Regions from separate parts of the Mesorhizobium sp. M1182 genome, predicted to be linked through region 1. Evidence: riboswitches for the same ligand, from Rfam matches in the RefSeq annotation. Region 1 holds a riboswitch; the other holds the start of a gene.
The links. A riboswitch is a leader RNA that binds a small molecule or an ion and turns the genes downstream of it on or off. The one in region 1 is predicted to bind S-adenosylmethionine.
Positions count from the first base shown of each region.

Region 2: another riboswitch for S-adenosylmethionine. It lies ahead of metX (homoserine O-acetyltransferase MetX); the one in region 1 lies ahead of NKH33_RS16660 (O-succinylhomoserine sulfhydrylase).

Region 1 is NZ_JAMYMD010000012.1:65,379-70,803, forward strand. Features, by position in the region: gene araD1 (AraD1 family protein) at 1-443, shown strand, start outside; gene NKH33_RS16650 (hypothetical protein) at 471-923, shown strand; gene NKH33_RS16655 (2'-deoxycytidine 5'-triphosphate deaminase) at 941-2,035, opposite strand; SAM riboswitch at 2,171-2,248, shown strand; gene NKH33_RS16660 (O-succinylhomoserine sulfhydrylase) at 2,319-3,509, shown strand; gene NKH33_RS16665 (ceramide glucosyltransferase) at 3,547-4,698, opposite strand; gene apaG (Co2+/Mg2+ efflux facilitator ApaG/CorD) at 4,926-5,318, shown strand; gene NKH33_RS16675 (Hsp33 family molecular chaperone) at 5,325-5,425, opposite strand, start outside.
Region 2 is NZ_JAMYMD010000003.1:75,071-80,495, reverse strand. Features, by position in the region: gene NKH33_RS05225 (SDR family NAD(P)-dependent oxidoreductase) at 1-6, opposite strand, end outside; gene NKH33_RS05220 (DUF1330 domain-containing protein) at 242-562, shown strand; gene NKH33_RS05215 (hypothetical protein) at 648-854, opposite strand; gene NKH33_RS05210 (hypothetical protein) at 853-1,074, shown strand; gene metW (methionine biosynthesis protein MetW) at 1,126-1,740, opposite strand; gene metX (homoserine O-acetyltransferase MetX) at 1,799-2,968, opposite strand; SAM riboswitch at 3,045-3,122, opposite strand; gene hisC (histidinol-phosphate transaminase) at 3,261-4,370, shown strand; gene NKH33_RS05190 (prephenate/arogenate dehydrogenase family protein) at 4,377-5,312, shown strand.

The sequences.
Region 1 (5,425 bases):
TCCGCGTCGGCTTCACGCTGTCTAACGAGTTTTCCGACCATGTCACCGAGCGTGTGAACTATCTCTTCCTTGCCCATTCCAAGCTGCGCAACGCTTCGTTCGGGCCGGAGATCCTGATCGGCGATCTGCCGTCCGATATCCGCGGCGCTTCACGCATCCTGCGCGACGGCAAGCTGCTTTGGGAAAAGCCGTTCCTGTCGGGCGAGGCGAACATGTCGCACACCATTGGCAATCTCGAGCATCACCACTTCAAATACTCGGCCTTCCGCCAGCCGGGCGACGTGCATGTGCACATGTTCGGCACGGCGACGCTGTCCTTCGCCGACGGCATCAGGACCGAGGCCGGCGACGTATTCGAAATCGAGGCGCAGGATTTCGGCCTGCCTTTGCGCAACCCGCTTGAAATCGAGCAGCCGGTGAAGGTGGTGGTGAAGGCGTTGTAAACTGGTGACATAATTCAGGGGCGAGAAATGAACGGCCTGCGGATTGGCACTGTGTTCGTAAGTTTAGTCCTGTTCCTCGCCTATTTCTCCCCAGCGGCTTACAGCGCCGGACAATGCAGCGCAAAATCCTATCGCGAGGCCCGGATGTTGATGACTAACCGGCTTCTGGCCACCGGCTATTCGAAATCGCAAGTGAGCTTTCTGATGCGCAACGCGGATCGCATGACGTCCGCACTCCGCGCTGACAGACTGAACGACAATGGCAGAGCCTGCGGTGTCGACTCCGCCAGAGCCCATGTGCTGGGATGTATCGACAAGCAGTTGTTCCCCTTGCAGTCCAGCTCAAGCGCCTCACTTGACGACGAGAAGCAAACCAGAGGATTTTGGGGGAAGAAGCGATTGGCAGTGCGAGAACTGCTCTTTATCGGTCAGTTTCATGGCTGCCTTGGCGCCGCGAAAGAATATCTGTTTCGCGGCTGACGGAATTGCGAACAAGCTCAGCGGGCGGCGCGGAAATGCTTGGACAGTTTCAGGCCCTGTGCCTGATAATTCGAGCCGAGATCAGTGCCGTAGAGCGCCTGCGGCCGTTTCAGCATGTGCTCGTAGACCAGCCGTCCGACGATCTGGCCGTGGTCGAGGATGAACGGCACTTCGTGGCTGCGTACCTCGAGCACCGCCCGGCTGCCGGTGCCGCCCGACGCCGAATGGCCGAAACCCGGGTCGAAGAAACCGGCATAATGGACGCGGAACTCGCCGACCAGCGGATCGAAGGGCGTCATTTCGGCCGCGTAGAGCGGCGGCACATGCACCGCCTCGCGCGACACCAGAATATAGAATTCGTCCGGATCGAGCACCAGCTCGCCGGCACCGCTCTTGTAGAGCGGCTCCCAGAAATCGACGACATCCTGCGCGGCGCGCTTGTCGACGTCGACCAGGCCGGTGTGGTGCTTGCCGCGATAGCCGACAAGCCCATCCTTGTCGCCGTCGAGGTCGATCGACAGCGCGATGCCGCCGCCTGAGATGTTGGGTGGTTCGGTGGCGACCAACATTTCGGCGTGGTGCAACTCGTGCAGCTCGTTTTCCGACAAGAGCGCATTGCCGGTGCGGAACCTGACCTGCGACAGCCGCGAGCCGGTCCGCACGACAATCGGGAAAGTGCGCGGGCTGACCTCCAGATAGAGCGGGCCTTCATAGCCGGCGGCGATCTTGTCGAACTCGTGGCCACGGTCGGTCATTACCCGGGTGAAGATATCGAGCCGTCCGGTCGAGCTTTTCGGGTTGGCGGAGGCGGAAATATGGGCGGGCAGCGCCAGGCTCTCGAGCAGCGGCACGATGTAGACGCAGCCGGTTTCCAGCACGGCACCTTCGGCGAGGTTGATCTCGTGCAGCTTCAGCCGGTCGAGCTTGTCGACAACCCTGTGGTCCGGGCCGGGCAAGAAGGAAGCACGCACCCGCCAGGCCTTGTCGCCGAGCCTGAGGTCAAGGCTGGCCGGCTGGATCTGATCGGCATCGAGCGTGCGCGGCGATTTCAGCGCGCCCGTCTGGAACAGCGCGGAAATATCCTGATCGGGAAGAATGCCTGTCTGCCGCAAGGGTCTGGCTCCGTTCGAACGCCGGGCGAGGTCTTGTTCTGTCGCAGGTCCGACCGTGGACGCGTTTGGCACCTGCTTGGTACAACCCTCTTAATCATGCCGGCAATTGACGCAAGCGTGGCGCGGGTCTAAAGCTCGTTATCCCGTGGTGATTTGGCCGGTCGGCTTGCAGCCACGTTAAACAAGTCGCTAAAGGACCGTCGGGCCGCAAGGCCATATGGACCGGTTGCGACTTTCGCGACCGGTTTTTTGTTGTTTGGACCAATTTTGGTGTTTGGATGGAATGATGACCAAGAAGCGCGACTGGAAGCCTCAGACCGCACTCGTGCATGCCGGAACGCTGCGTTCCGGCTTCGGCGAGACCTCCGAGGCGATGTATCTCACCCAAGGCTATGTCTACGAGACGGCGCAAGCGGCGGAGGCCCGCTTCAAGGGCGAGGAGCCGGGCTTCATCTATTCGCGCTATGCCAATCCGACGGTCGACATGTTTGAAAAACGCATGTGCGCGCTGGAAGGAGCCGAAGACGCGCGCGCCACGGCATCCGGCATGGCGGCGGTGACGGCAGCACTGCTGTGCAGCGCCAAGGCGGGCGACCATATCGTGGCGGCGCGCGCGCTGTTCGGCTCCTGCCGCTGGGTGGTCGAGACGCTGGCGCCGAAATACGGCATTGAGGCAACGCTGGTCGACGGCACCGACATCGCCAATTGGGAAAAGGCGGTCAAGCCAAACACCAAACTGTTCTTCCTGGAAAGCCCGACCAATCCTACGCTGGAAGTGATCGACATTGCCGCCGTCGCGGCACTTGCCAATGCGATCGGCGCCAGGCTGATCGTCGACAATGTGTTCGCCACGCCCTTGCAGCAGAAACCCCTGCAGCTCGGCGCCCACATCGTCGTCTATTCGGCCACGAAGCATATTGACGGCCAGGGGCGCTGTCTTGGCGGCATCGTTCTGTCGGACAAGAAATGGATCGACGAGAACCTGCATGACTATTTCCGCCACACCGGCCCAAGCCTCTCGCCCTTCAATGCCTGGACGCTGCTGAAAGGCCTGGAGACGCTGCCGCTACGCGTACGCCAGCAGACGGAAAGTGCCGGCCGCATCGCGGATTTCCTGGCCGAGCGCCCGCAAATCGCCCGTGTCATCTATCCCGGCCGTGCCGACCACCCGCAAGCGGCCGTGGTCAAGAGGCAGATGTCGGGTGGCTCGACGCTGATCTGCATGGATGTGAAGGGCGGCAAGCAGGCGGCCTTTGCCTTCCAGAACGCACTCGACGTCGTGCTCATTTCCAACAATCTCGGCGACGCCAAGAGCCTGATCACCCATCCGGCGACGACGACGCACAAGAACTTGACCGATGAGGCCCGCGCCGAGCTCGGCATCGGACCGGGAACGCTCAGGCTGTCAGTTGGCCTTGAGGACGCCGACGACCTGCTCGAAGACATCGAGCAGGCACTGAGAGTTGCCGGATAAGGGCTGGCCGAACAGAGGCGAGCGGGAACGCGCCCGATCAGGCGCCGGACGGGGTCTCTTCCAGCTCCGCGACGGTCTTTGTCTGGATAGTCATCACGTTGCCGCGCCAGTCGACGGCGCCGCTCAGCCATCCGCGCGCCCAAATGGCGGGAAGCATCAGGTCTCGCGCCATCATCGCCGGGATCGTGCGCGGCGACAGGTGCCATCCCTTGGCCGAGGCCAAGGCGCATTCCGGCAGGTAGGCCGCGACCAGCACGGCGATGGCGGTTGCCGGCAGGCTGACGCCGGCGTCAGCCGCCGCGATCAGCGCAAACACCAGCGGCGGCGCCGCGCCGATCAGGATCTCGGGGGCGAAGAACAGCGCGAAGGTGACGCGGCGCAGCCGCGCCCAGCGCGCCTGCCGCGACCAGATCTCGCCAAGCGTGCGCCGGCCGAGCGGCTGTTCGAAGGGCGAGGCGACAAGATTGACCCGCAGTCCGAGCCCGTTGACCAGCTTGGTCGCGGCCGCGTCCTCGGCGATCTCGGCGGCAAGCGCGCGGATGCCGCCATTGGCGTCGAGCATCGGCTTGTTCCACAACATGCTCTTGCCCTGCGCGAAGCCGAGGCCGAGCGCCTCTCCGGCGTACTGCCAGCGTGCCTGCAGCGTGTTGAGAAAGGCGCATTCGACCTCCCCCCAGAAGCCGTCCGGCCGCGAGCCGATCGGCGTCGAGCAGACGAGGCCGGTGTCGTGCCGCCATGCCGCCATCAGCTGCTGGACGTAGTCGCTCGGCATAAGCACATTGGAATCGGCAAGGATGACCCAGCGATAACGCCCCGCCTCCCAACCCTTCACGCAATTGTTGAGTTTTGGATTGCCGCTGATGCGGTCGTCACCGACTAGAAGGCGGGCGCGAATAGCTGGAAAGCGCGCCATTGCTGCGGTGATCGGCTTGACCACCGGGTCGTCGGCATGGGCGACACAGAAGATGAGTTCGTAGCGCGGCCAGTCGAGTGAGAAGGCGCGCTCCAGCGTCTCTTCGGCAAACGGCTCGACGCCGCGTGCCGGGATGACGATCGATACCGGCGGCGCGTTGGCGGGCGGTGCGATCCTGGCTGGTCGCTTCAGCTTCAGCGAAGCTAACAGGATGCTGGCGAGATTTGAAAGAAGGAGGGCTATGGAAAGGAGGGCGGCTGCGAATGTCGGTTCCATCGAGATCTGGTCACTCCAGAAGTGCCGGCCGCATGACGGCCGTTTTCAACAATTCGACAGAACGCTGAGTCGCCCGGCACAAGCCTGCACACCATCATTGTCATGTGTCACTTAAATGACATTGTTTTTCGGCACCTGCGCTCGAGTCGGGCAAGGAGATGACGCGCATCGTTGATCAAACTGCGCTGAGCGTCGAAAGTTCCATCTACATTGCTTTGGAGCAGTTTATGTACAGTGCCGTCACCCGCAACATCGAAGTGCAGGTCAGGCCGTTCTATCTGGAGGATCACTCCGACCCGCCGCAAAACCGCTATGTCTGGGGATATCAGGTGACCATCGACAATCAGTCGGATGAGTTCGTGCAGCTTCTGTCGCGCTACTGGCACATTACCGACGGCACCGGCAAGGTCGAGGAAGTGCGCGGCCCCGGGGTCGTCGGCGAGCAACCCGGACTCAACCCCGGCGACAGCTATCAGTATACGTCTGGATGCCCGCTCTCGACGCCATCCGGCATCATGGTCGGGCACTACACCATGCGCAACAGGCGGGGCGAGACGTTCGACGTCGCCATCCCCGCCTTCTCGCTCGACTTGCCGGGAATGCGGCGCACCGTCAATTGACGGCCGTCATCCGGCCGCTGCAAACTCCGCCGGGTCGAAGTCATATTGCTTCGAGCAGAATTCGCAGGCGACGTGAATGCTGCCATCCTCGGTGCTGTCCCTGATCT
Region 2 (5,425 bases), on a different contig from region 1:
TCCCATGGATCACCTCTCTATTCCCGGCCGCCGGACCATCCAGGCGCGCTCATCGATAAGGACAGCGCAGGTGGGTGGAAATCATCGGTGCCAGGCGGAAATATCTTTCCGCTGACGGCAGCGGCGCGTCGGTTTTGTATTCAGTGTCATTACCTCGGGGGTAATCGACCTGTGCGCGACGTCTCGGCAAACTGCTCCCATCAAGCCGGTTGTCCGGCCTTCGACCACAAGGAGTTACGCCATGACCGCCTACGCCGTCGCCCATATGCGCCAGGTCACGCCGGGACCGCAGATCGCCGAGTACCTGCACAAGATCGATGCCACGCTGGAACCGTTTGGCGGCCGCTTCGTGGTGCACGGAGGCGAGGTGGAAGTCGTTGAAAACACCTGGCCGGGCTATCTCATAGTCATCGAGTTTCCCAACCGGCAGCAGGCACGTGCATGGTACGACTCGCCCGCCTATCAGGAGATATTGCCGCTGCGTACCAGCAATTCCCGGTCCGACGTGGTCTTCGTTGATGGCATCCAGCACCCGCACAAGGCCACGGACGTGCTTGAATAGAGGGAATGATCGGGTACAACCGGCGTCTATGGTGCCGCCATCTATCTGGCGGCACCGAATTTGGATCGCGTCTGCATCGGCAGCTTCACCGCCCCTGCAGCACCTTGATCGCGTTGGACATGTCGCCATGCGACAATGCAGCCAGGTAATCCGAGTAGTTGATCCTGCCGTTCGCGAAGCCGTTCATCAATCGCGTGCAGAACGTGTGTTCCAATCCGGCATCCGGGACGTTCATGAGCGCGGCGAGGTTTGCCCTTTCAACCTTGCCGAACCGCATCTTGAATTTGGTCATGCACCGCTGGATCGCCTGCCGTTTCAGCGCCGGGCTGCCGCTCAACGCGACTTGTCCATTCTGGAAATCGGTCTTCGACGTCGTGCATCCGGAAATCAAAGTGGCCGACATCAAAGCTGTTGCTAATACTAACGTCTTCATTGCTTCCCCCAAACCAACCCGTTTGAGACCTGTTAAAGCAACAAAGAATGCCGGGCAACTTCATTGGATTGAAAATTGAAAATATGGTTTCTTGCGCAGGTCTGAGGTTCGTTGCTTCTGCCTGTCAAACCTATCGTTTCAGCAGGAATACCGCTTGCTGGCCGAAAAAGTTCCAGAACCACCAAGGCATGGAGAAGCCGATCCGCTGGCCGTTGGCGTCGAGCGCGGTTGCCTTTTCCACCGTCGCGCCAAGCTCGTCGCACAGATTGACGAAGTCGCGAATGGTGCAGAAATGGATGTTGGGCGTGTCGTACCAGGAATAGGGCAGGTCCTTGGTCACCGGCATGCGGCCGTTGAAGAGCAGCGAAAGGCGCACCCGCCAGTGGCCGAAATTCGGGAATGAGACGATGGCGCGGTTGCCGATCCGGAGCAGTTCGTCGAGCACCAGCTTCGGATTGCGGGTCGCCTGCAAGGTCTGCGACAGAACGACGAAGTCGAAACCCTTGTCGGGATAGAATTGGAGATCCTTGTCGGCATCGCCTTGAATAACCGACAGGCCGCGCGCCACGCATTCGTTGACGCCGCGCTGCGACAGTTCCAGCCCGCGGCCATCGACCTTCTTGGTCTCCTGCAGCAATTCGAGCAGCAGGCCGTCGCCGGAACCGACGTCCAGCACCCGCGACTGCGGCGGGATGAGATCGGCGACGACTTCGAGGTCGACGCGCTGGGCGCGGTTGACGCTCATGCCTTCGGCTCCTGCCTGGCGCATGATCCTGATCCGAACGGTCCGCAACTTTTCGGGGTCATGCGCCGAGCCCTCTCGCCCGCGCGGCCGAGGCGATGAAGCCCTTGATGGCGGCGAACAGTTCCGGTTCGTCGAGCAGGAAGGCGTCGTGGCCGCGGTCGGTCTCGATCTCGACGAACGATACCGAGGCGCCGGCTGCGTTCAGCGCGTGCACGACCGAGCGGCTCTCCTCGGTCGGGAACAGCCAATCGCTGGTGAACGAAACCAGGCAGAAGCGCGTCTTGGTGCCGGCGAAGGCATCGGCCAGCCGGCCGCCATGGTCGGCGGCGAGATCGAAATAATCCATCGCCCGCGTCATGTAGAGATAGGAGTTGGCATCGAAGCGATCGACGAAGGTCATGCCCTGATGGCGCAGATAGCTCTCGATCTGGAAGTCGGCATCGAAGCCGAAGGTAAGCGCTTCGCGGTCCTGCAGGTTGCGGCCGAACTTGCGGTGCAGCGCTGCTTCCGACAGATAGGTGATGTGGGCGGCCATGCGCGCCACCGCCAGCCCCTTTTCCGGCCGCTTGCCATGCTCGAAATATTTGCCGCCATGCCAGTCCGGGTCGGCCATCACTGCCTGCCTGCCGACCTCGTGGAAAGCGATGTTCTGCGAGGAATGGCGGGCACCGGTGGCGATCGGCAGCGCCGAGAAGACGCGCTCCGGATAGCTGGAGGCCCATTGCAGCACCTGCATGCCGCCCATCGAGCCGCCAAGCACGCTGAACAGCTGTTCGATGCCGAAATGCTCGACCAGCATCAGCTGCGCCCGCACCATGTCGCGGATGGTGATGATCGGCAGGTCGAGCCCGTAGGGCTTGGCGGTGGCGGGATTGGTCGAGGCGGGGCCGGTGGAGCCGAGACAGCCGCCGATGACGTTTGACGAGATGACGAAGAAACGGTCGGTATCGATGATCTTGCCGGGACCGATCAGCACTTCCCACCAGCCCGGCTTGCCGGTCACCGGATTGGTGTTGGCGACATGCTGGTCGCCGGTCAGCGCATGGCAGACGAGGATGGCGTTGGAGCGCGCGTCGTTGAGCGTGCCATAGGTCTGGTAGGCAATCTGGAACGGCGACAGCAGCGTGCCGGCGTCGAGCTTGAGCGGCTTGTCGGCGCCGAAACGCAACACCGGGCTCGACGGCTGGTCGGCCTCGTTGTTGGTTTTTCGCGCGCGCAAAGCGACCATCACATCTCCTTGCCCGGCCTTCAGTTGTCCACCGGTCTGGGCAACAAAAAACCGGCCATGCCTTCGCAAAGCCGGTTACAAGATGCAAACGGCCCTTTAGCAAGTTGTTTAACGTGGCTGCAAGCCGACCGGCCAAATCACCACGGAACTGTAGCCGTTCTTCTATGACTCGCGCATGGCTTCGTCAACGGCAAGTTCTTGATCCCGAATTGCCGGCCCTCGACATTCCGGGCCACGGCTTGTATTTCCGCTGCGGCTTCCGGATGGAGGCACTCTCGACGGATTTCATGAAATGAGTCAGACACCGGATCAGACACGTCCAAAGCCCCGCGCCGGCATCATGGACATCGAAGCCTATGTGCCCGGCAAGAGCGCGGCGCCTGAAGGTGTCGCCAAGGTCCATAAATTGTCGGCGAACGAGAACCCGCTCGGCCCTTCGCCAAAGGCGATAGAGGCCGCGCGCGCGGTCGCCGACAAGCTCGCGGTCTATCCCGACGGCAGCGCCATGCGCCTGAGGGAAGCGATCGCCGAGGTGCACGGGCTCAACCCGGCGAACATCGTCTGCTCCAACGGCTCCGACGAGATTCTGGGCCTGCTGGCGCAGACCTACCTCGCGCCCGGCGACGAAGCCATCATCACCGAACACGGCTTCATGGTCTACAAGATCTACATACAGTCGGCCGGTGCCGTCCCGGTGACGGTCAAGGAGACCGATGAACGCGCCGATATCGATGCGATCCTCGCCGCGGTGACGCCGGCTACCCGGATCATCTTCCTTGCCAATCCAAACAATCCAACCGGCACCTACTTGCCGTTCCAGGAGGTGCGCCGCCTGCATGCCGGCCTGCCGCGAAACGTGCTTCTGGTGCTGGATGCAGCTTACGCCGAATATGTCCGGCGCAACGATTATGAAGCCGGCGTCGAGTTGGTGGGCAGCGCGGAAAACGTGGTCATGACCCGCACTTTCTCCAAATTGGGCCTGGGCGGGGCGCGGATCGGCTGGATGTATGCGCCAATGCACGTCATCGACGCGATCAACCGCGTGCGGGGACCCTTCAACGTCAATGCGACGGCAATCGAGGCCGGCATCGCGGCGATCCGCGACCGTGCCCACATCGAACGCAGCGTCGCGCACAACGAGACCTGGCTGGCCTGGCTGAGCGAGCAATTAAGCGGGCTCGGGCTGCGGGTGACACCGAGCGTCGGCAATTTCATCCTCATCCACTTTCCCGAGGACAAAAAGCATTCGGCGGCGGCCGCCGACGACTACCTCAGTGCGCGCGGCTACATATTGCGGCGCGTTTCCGGGTACGGTTTTCCCAACGCGCTGCGCATGAGCATCGGCACCGAAGAGGCCAATCGCGGCGTTGTCGCAGCACTCGCGACATTCCTGAAAAGCTAGAACACCATGACATCACCGATGTTCGAAAAAATCGCGCTGGTCGGCATCGGCCTGATCGGCTCGTCGCTGGCCCGCGTCATCCGCCGCGAGGGGCTCGCCGGCCAAATCGCGATTTCGACGCGCAGCGAAGCGACGCTGGCACGGGCGAGCCAACTCGGCCTTGGCGACACCTATACGACGGATGCGAAAGAGGCGGTTCGCGATGCTGATCTGGTTATCGTTTCGGTGCCGGTCGGTTCTTCCGGTACGGTCGCCGCGGAGATCGCGCCGGCGCTGAAGAAGGGCGCCATCCTCACCGATGTCGGCTCGACCAAGGCGTCGGTGATCGCGCAGATGCAGCCGCACGTGCCTGATGGCGTGCACTTCATCCCCGGCCATCCTTTGGCCGGCACCGAAAAATCGGGACCGGACGCCGGTTTTGCCGAACTGTTCGAGAACCGCTGGTGCATTTTCACGCCGCTGCCCGGCACCGATCCCGCAGCACTGGAAAAGCTCTCGGAATTCTGGCGCCGCTGCGGCTCCAACATCGACACGATGGACCCGCAGCATCACGACATGACGCTGGCCATCGTTTCGCACCTGCCGCATATTATCGCTTACAACATCGTCGGTACCGCCGACGATCTGGAGTCGGTGACCAAGTCCGAGGTCATCAAATACTCGGCTTCCGGCTTTCGCGACTTCACCCGTCTCGCGGCGTCCGACCCGACCATGTGGCGCGACGTCTGCCTGCACAACAAGGACGCCATTCTCGAAATGCTGGCGCGGTTTTCCGAGGATCTGTCCTCGCTGCAGCGGGCGATCCGCTGGGGCGACGGCGAAAAACTGTTCGACCTGTTCACCCGCACCCGCGCCGTCCGCCGCTCGATCATCGAGGCCGGCCAGGATATCGACGTACCGGATTTCGGCCGCCAGGCAGTCGAACACCCGCCGAAGGGATAAGCCGCGGCAGGCCGATCGCAGGCCAGCCTGGCTTAGAGCGGTTCATCGTTTCACAGAAACGCCGAACGGCTCTATCTCTTTGTTTTGCGCAATTCCGGACGGAAAACCGTTTC